One region of the Pseudomonas sp. ZL2 genome, then DNA from elsewhere that is predicted to be linked to it. Evidence: predicted binding sites of a transcription regulator. Region 1 holds the regulator's gene; the other holds the start of a gene.

Evidence for each region. The regulator sigma-54, encoded in region 1, starts transcription at its own class of promoters, with help from an activator protein. The targets are predictions, from matches to a motif close to ANTGGCATNNANNTTGCTNT.
Region 2: a site for sigma-54 is predicted at 1,809-1,828, ahead of ABM562_RS23215 (flagellar basal body rod protein FlgF). Genes of this name have one in related genera too.

Annotation. Positions count from the first base shown of each region.
Region 1 is NZ_JBGOGX010000004.1:224,694-228,055, forward strand. Features, by position in the region: gene ptsN (PTS IIA-like nitrogen regulatory protein PtsN) at 1-416, opposite strand, end outside; gene hpf (ribosome hibernation-promoting factor, HPF/YfiA family) at 429-737, opposite strand; gene ABM562_RS07010 (RNA polymerase factor sigma-54) at 819-2,312, opposite strand; gene lptB (LPS export ABC transporter ATP-binding protein) at 2,492-3,217, opposite strand; gene lptA (lipopolysaccharide transport periplasmic protein LptA) at 3,218-3,362, opposite strand, start outside.
Region 2 is NZ_JBGOGX010000050.1:34,613-37,974, forward strand. Features, by position in the region: gene flgD (flagellar hook assembly protein FlgD) at 1-79, shown strand, start outside; gene flgE (flagellar hook protein FlgE) at 110-1,435, shown strand; gene ABM562_RS23210 (hypothetical protein) at 1,508-1,696, shown strand; gene ABM562_RS23215 (flagellar basal body rod protein FlgF) at 1,886-2,626, shown strand; gene flgG (flagellar basal-body rod protein FlgG) at 2,672-3,362, shown strand, end outside.

The DNA.
Region 1 (3,362 bases):
CTGGTGGCCGCACGCAGTTTGTCGCGTACGTCCTGGCGGTCGAGCATGCTGGCGATCTGGCGCAGCAGCTCCAGGTGCGCATCGGTAGCCGCTTCCGGGACCAGCAGTACGAACAGCAGGTCGACCGGGGCGCCATCGATGGCGTCGAAATCGATAGGGGCGTCAAGGTGCAACAGTGCGCTGACCGGCGATTCGCAGCCCTTGAGGCGGCAATGCGGAATGGCAATGCCGTTGCCGAAGCCGGTAGAGCCCAGTTTTTCCCGGGCGATCAGGGCTTCGTACACGTCCTGGGTGTCCAGCTCGGGCACTTGTTTGCCGATCAGATTGGCGATCTGTTCGAGCGCACGCTTTTTACTGCCGCCCGGCACGTTCACAAGGGAACGGCCGGGGGTCAGGATGGTTTCAAGTCGGATCATGGATGAGGGGGATCAGCGGGCCGCTGCACCTTGCAGCAGGCTTTGCTGTTTTTCCTTGTGTTTTTTCAGTTGGCGGTCGAGCTTGTCAGTCAAGGCATCGATCGCTGCATACATGTCTTGGTGTTCGGCATTTGCAACCACTTCGCCGCCGGGAATGAACAGCGTTGCTTCAATCTTCTGCTGCAACTTCTCGACCTTCATGATTACCGTCACATTGGTAATCTTGTCGAAATGCCCCTCCAGCCGTTTCAATTTTTGCTCGACGTACTCACGCAGGGGCTGAGTAACTTCTACATGCTGTCCACTGATATTGACTTGCATACAGCTTCTCCTTTGTTGCCGGTGCATAAGAGGCAGGTGTTGCGCCTGCCACTGAACTGCGGTGGCACACCTCAGGAGCCGTTACATCAATCGCTTGCGCTCGCTCGACGGTGCAATGCCGAGGGACTCGCGGTACTTGGCGACGGTGCGACGTGCTACCTGGATGCCTTGTGCCTCCAGTAAACCAGCGATCTTGCTGTCACTCAATGGCTTTTTCTGATTTTCCGCTGCAACCAGTTTTTTGATGATCGCGCGGATCGCCGTGGACGAGCATTCGCCGCCTTCGGAGGTGCTGACGTGGCTGGAGAAAAAGTACTTCAGCTCGTAAATACCGCGGGGCGTGTGCATGTATTTTTGCGTGGTCACCCGGGAAATCGTCGACTCGTGCATGCCCACCGCTTCGGCGATATCGTGCAACACCAGCGGTTTCATCGCTTCGTCGCCATGATCGAGGAAGCCACGCTGGTGCTCGACGATCTGGGTGGCGACCTTCATCAGGGTCTCGTTGCGGCTTTGCAGGCTCTTGATGAACCAGCGCGCTTCCTGCAGCTGGTTGCGCATGAAGGTGTTGTCGGCGCTGGTGTCGGCGCGGCGAACGAAGCCGGCGTACTGCGGGTTGACCCGCAGGCGGGGGACCGCCTCCTGGTTGAGCTCGACCAGCCAGCGTTCGTTGTCCTTGCGCACGATCACGTCCGGCACCACGTATTCGGCTTCGCTCGACTCGATTTGCGAGCCGGGGCGCGGGTTGAGGCTCTGTACCAGCTCGATGACCTGGCGCAGTTCGTCTTCCTTGAGCTTCATGCGGCGCATCAGCTGGCTGTAGTCACGGCCACCGAGCAGGTCGATGTAGTCGCTGACCAGGCGCTGGGCTTCGGCCATCCACGGCGTGCGCGGCGGCAGCTGGCGCAGTTGCAGCAACAGGCACTCGCTGAGGTTGCGCGCGCCGATGCCGGCCGGTTCGAACTGTTGAATACGGTGCAGCACGGCCTCGACTTCATCCAGCTCGATGTCGAGCTCGGGGTCGAAGGAATCACAGACTTCTTCCAGGGTTTCGTCGAGGTAGCCCTGGTTATTGATGCAGTCGATCAACGTCACGGCGATCAGCCGGTCGGTGTCGGACATCGGAGCCAGGTTCAGTTGCCAGAGCAGATGGCTTTGCAGGCTCTCGCCAACGGAGGTGCGGGTGGTGAAGTCCCACTCGTCATCGTCGTTGCTGGGCAGGCTGCTGGCGCTGGTCTGGTAGATGTCTTCCCAGGCGGTGTCGACCGGCAGCTCGTTGGGGATGCGTTCGTTCCACTCGCCTTCTTCGAGGTTGTCCACCGTCGGGGCGGTCTCCTGGAAGCTGGTTTCCTGAACTTCGGCGACGGGTTTGCTCTCGGCGTTGTCGGCCATCGGGTCGCTGTTGTCGAAGTCGTCGCCATCTTCCTGGCGCTCGAGCATCGGGTTTGATTCCAGCGCTTCCTGGATTTCCTGCTGGAGGTCCAGGGTAGAAAGCTGGAGCAGACGTATGGCCTGTTGCAACTGCGGGGTCATCGTCAGTTGCTGGCCCATTCTTAGGACGAGCGATGGTTTCATGGCAGGGGCTTAACACCTTATTTGCCGGCGCACATGCGCCATCCACTACAAGGGCACCGAAGCGCCAACTTTAAGCAAATTATATGCCTGAAATTGCAGCGTTTGCCTAGAGCGCCGTAACAATTAAGCCATGAACTGGCTTGATCGAGAGCGCTCTGGCTGCGCCTTACACCTTGAGCCTACAGGCGGAACTCATGGCCGAGGTAAACCTCTTTGACCAGATCGTTGGCCAGGATGGTTTCTGCATCGCCTTCGGCGATCAGTTGGCCATCGTTGACGATGTAAGCGGTTTCGCAGATATCCAGGGTCTCACGGACGTTGTGGTCGGTGATCAGAACGCCAATGCCCTTGGCCTTCAGGTGGTGGATGATCTGCTTGATGTCGCCGACCGAGATCGGGTCGACACCGGCAAAGGGTTCGTCGAGCAGAATGAACTTGGGCGCGGTGGCCAGGGCGCGGGCAATCTCGACGCGGCGGCGTTCGCCACCGGAGAGGCTCATGCCGAGGTTGTCGCGGATGTGGCTGATGTGGAATTCCTGCAGCAGGCTTTCCAGCTCTTTGCGCCGGCCATCGCGGTCCAGGTCCTTGCGGGTTTCGAGGATCGCCATGATGTTGTCGGCCACCGACAGCTTGCGGAAGATCGAGGCTTCCTGCGGCAGATAGCCAATGCCGGCGCGGGCGCGGCCGTGCATGGGCTGGTGGCTGACATCGAGGTCGTCGATCAGGACGCGGCCCTGATCGGCCTGGACCAGGCCGACGATCATGTAGAAACAGGTGGTCTTGCCGGCGCCGTTGGGGCCGAGCAGGCCGACGATCTGGCCGCTGTCGATCGACAGGCTGACGTCGCGAACCACTTGGCGGCTCTTGTAGCTCTTGGCCAGGTGCTGGGCTTTGAGGGTTGCCATTTACTCGGCCTTCTTCTTCGGCTGGATCACCATGTCGATGCGCGGACGCGACTCGGTGACTTTGCCACCGCGACCGGCGGTAGCGATCTGTTTCACCGTGTCGTAGACGATCTTCTCGCCTTCGGTGGTGTTGCCTTCGTTGATC
Region 2 (3,362 bases), on a different contig from region 1:
GACTGGCGGCGAGATGATGCTCAATCTTGCCGGCCTGGGCAGCATCGCCCTGTCCAAAGTCCAAACCATCGGTATATAGAGCCGGCTAACGCGGCACAAGGAGTGAAAGATGTCATTCAATATCGGCCTTAGCGGTCTCTATGCAGCCAACAAGCAACTGGACGTGACCGGCAACAACATCGCCAACGTCGCCACCACCGGTTTCAAATCGTCGCGCGCGGAATTCGCCGACGTCTACTCGGCCAACAAGCTGGGCGTTGGCACCAGCAACATCGGTAACGGTGTGCGCCTGGCAGCGGTATCGCAGCAGTTCAAGAACGGTGAAATCAACAACACCGGCAACGTGCTGGACATGGGCATCCAGGGTCAGGGCTTCTTCGTGCTGAGCGACAACGGCTCGCTCAGCTACACCCGCGCCGGTGCCTTCCAGACCAACAAGGACAACTACGTCGTCACTGCTGACGGCCTGCGCCTGCGCGGCTACGGTGTCGATGAAAACGGCAAGATCATCAACGGCGTGCTGACCGACCTGAAGATCGATACCTCGGCGCTGGCGCCCAAGAGCACCACTTCGATCGACCAGGGGTTGAACCTGAACTCGTCGGACAAGATCATCCCGGCGGCCACCACTTTCAGCCCGACTGACGAAAACAGCTGGAACAAGACCTTCGCCACCAAGATCTACGACAGCCAGGGTAATGAGCACGTCATGGATCAGTACTACGTCAAGACCGGGACCAACACCTGGAAGTCGTACACCCTGATCGATGGCCGCAACCCGCTGAACCCGGCCGAAGAGCCGCCAAAGGCGCTGGAAGGCACCATCGAGTTCAACTCCGACGGTAGCGTCAAGACCATGACTGCCGGTGCCGCGGGCTCGGGTTACGAGGTGGTCAACAAGGTCTTCAAGTTGACCGGCTGGATCCCTGCCGAAGTGACCAATCCGAATGCCAAGCCTCCGGTCTGGGGTACCAACGGTTCGGCCGCCAACGCTGGCGGCATCGCCATCGACATGACCGACACCACCTCGTACAACACCCCGACCACGCGCCTGTCGCAAAGCCAGGACGGTTACGCTACCGGGATTCTGTCGAGCCTGAGCATCGACTCCAGCGGCGTGATGTTCGCAAGCTTCAGCAACCAGCAGTCGCGCGCCATCGGCCAGGTCGCCATCGCCAGCTTCGCCAACGAGCAGGGCCTGCAACCTATGGGTGGCACCCGCTGGACCGAAACCTACGCGTCGGGTATTCCGGGTATCGATGCGCCGAAGACCGGCACCCTGGGCGCTATCGCTTCCAACTCGCTGGAAGACTCCAACGTAAACCTGACCAACGAGCTGGTCGAGCTGATCAAGGCGCAGAGCAACTACCAGGCCAACGCCAAGACCATCTCGACCCAGAGCACCATCATGCAGACCATCATTCAGATGACCTGATGCGGGTGTGAGGTAATCGGTGTGAGTGGACCCCTTTCTCGGAAGGGGTCTTGCATTTCAGGGGTATCGATCATGTTGCAACGATTGCTGATGGCGCTGTTCGCCGTGCTGTTGATGAGCCAGGCCTGGGCTGATGCCGCGCCCTGGTATCGCTGGGAAAGCCAGGTCACCGGGCGCCTGGTGTGCGCACAGTTTGCGCCGGGCGAGGGCTGGAAGCGTTTTGCCGGTCCGTTCAATAACGCGGCTTGCCGCGACTACTGAGCTTGCCGCTAGCGGCAAACCGGCGCCGTATTTTCGACGGCGCATCTTCTGCGTGAGATCTATCGCGCGCTTGAACCCCTTGTCTTTCGGGCGTTTTCCGCCTTTTTCAAAAGTTGGTTTGAAACTTGCTTCAGGCTCTGCAAAGCAGCGGCGGACGGCAAGTGTTCGCCAGCGCAGCGGAGGATGACTGTGGACAAGATGCTATACGTGGCCATGACCGGCGCCAGCCAGAACGCGCTGGCGCAGAAGGCCCATGCCAACAACCTGGCGAACATTTCCACCAGCGGTTTTCAGCGTGACCTGGAGCAGGCGCGCTCGATGCCGGTATTCGGTGACAGCTTTCCGGCGCGGGCCTATGCCATGACCGAGCGCCCGGCCACTGATTTCAGCCCGGGCTCGATGCAGGAAACCGGCCGTGACCTGGACATCGCCATCGGCGGCGACGGCTTCATCGCCGTGCAGGCCCCGGATGGCAGTGAAGCCTATGTGCGCACCGCCAGCCTGAACATTGACGGTCTGGGTGTGCTGCGGGCCGGCAACGGTATGCCGGTGATGGGCAATGGCGGGCCGATTGCCGTGCCGCCAGAGCAGAAGGTCGAGGTTGGCCAGGACGGCACCATCAGCATCCGCGCCATGGGCGAGGGCCCGCGGGTCATGGCCGAGGTCGACCGGATCAAACTGGTCAACCCGGACCTGAAGAACATGACCAAGGGCCTGGACGGCTTGATCCACACCAAGAACGGCCAGCCTGCCGTCGCCGATGCCAACGTCCAGGTGGTCTCCGGTTTCCTGGAGTCGAGCAACGTCAATGCGGTCGAGGAAATGACCTCGGTGCTGGCGCTGTCCCGTCAATTCGAATTGCACATCAAGATGATGACCACGGCCAAGGAAGGCGACGAAGCCATGGCTCGTGTTTTGCAAATCGGCTAATAACACAGACGTAGCGCCGTAAAACAGGCGCGCGAGGAGAACAGCATGCTTCCGGCTCTTTGGGTCAGTAAAACCGGGTTGTCCGCCCAGGACACCAACTTGACCACCATTTCCAACAACCTGGCCAACGTTTCGACCACCGGCTTCAAACGTGATCGCGCCGAGTTCCAGGACTTGCTCTATCAGATCAAGCGTCAGCCAGGTGCCCAGTCGACCCAGGACAGCGAACTGCCGTCGGGCCTGCAAGTGGGTACCGGTGTGCGCATCGTCGGCACCCAGAAGAACTTCAGTACCGGTAGCCTGCAGACCACCGAGAACCCGTTGGACATGGCGGTCAACGGTCGTGGTTTCTTCCAGATCCTGCAGCCTGATGGCACTGTTTCGTACAGCCGTGACGGTACCTTCCACCTGAACTCCGATGGCCAGATCGTCACCGCCAACGGTTTTGCCCTGGAGCCCGCGATCGTCGTGCCGCCAGAGGCGCAGACGTTCACCGTCGGCCAGGACGGCACCGTGTCGATCACCACTGCCGGCAACCCGGCGGCGCAGATCATCGGCAACATCCAGACCGCCGACTTCATCAACCCGGCCGGCCTGCAGGCCATGGGCAGCAACCTGTTCCTGGAAACCGCCGCCAGCGGCGCGCCGCAAATCGGTACCCCGGGCCTCAACGGTTTTGGCGTGGTACAGCAGCAGACCCTGGAGAACTCCAACGTCAGCACCGTGGAAGAGCTGG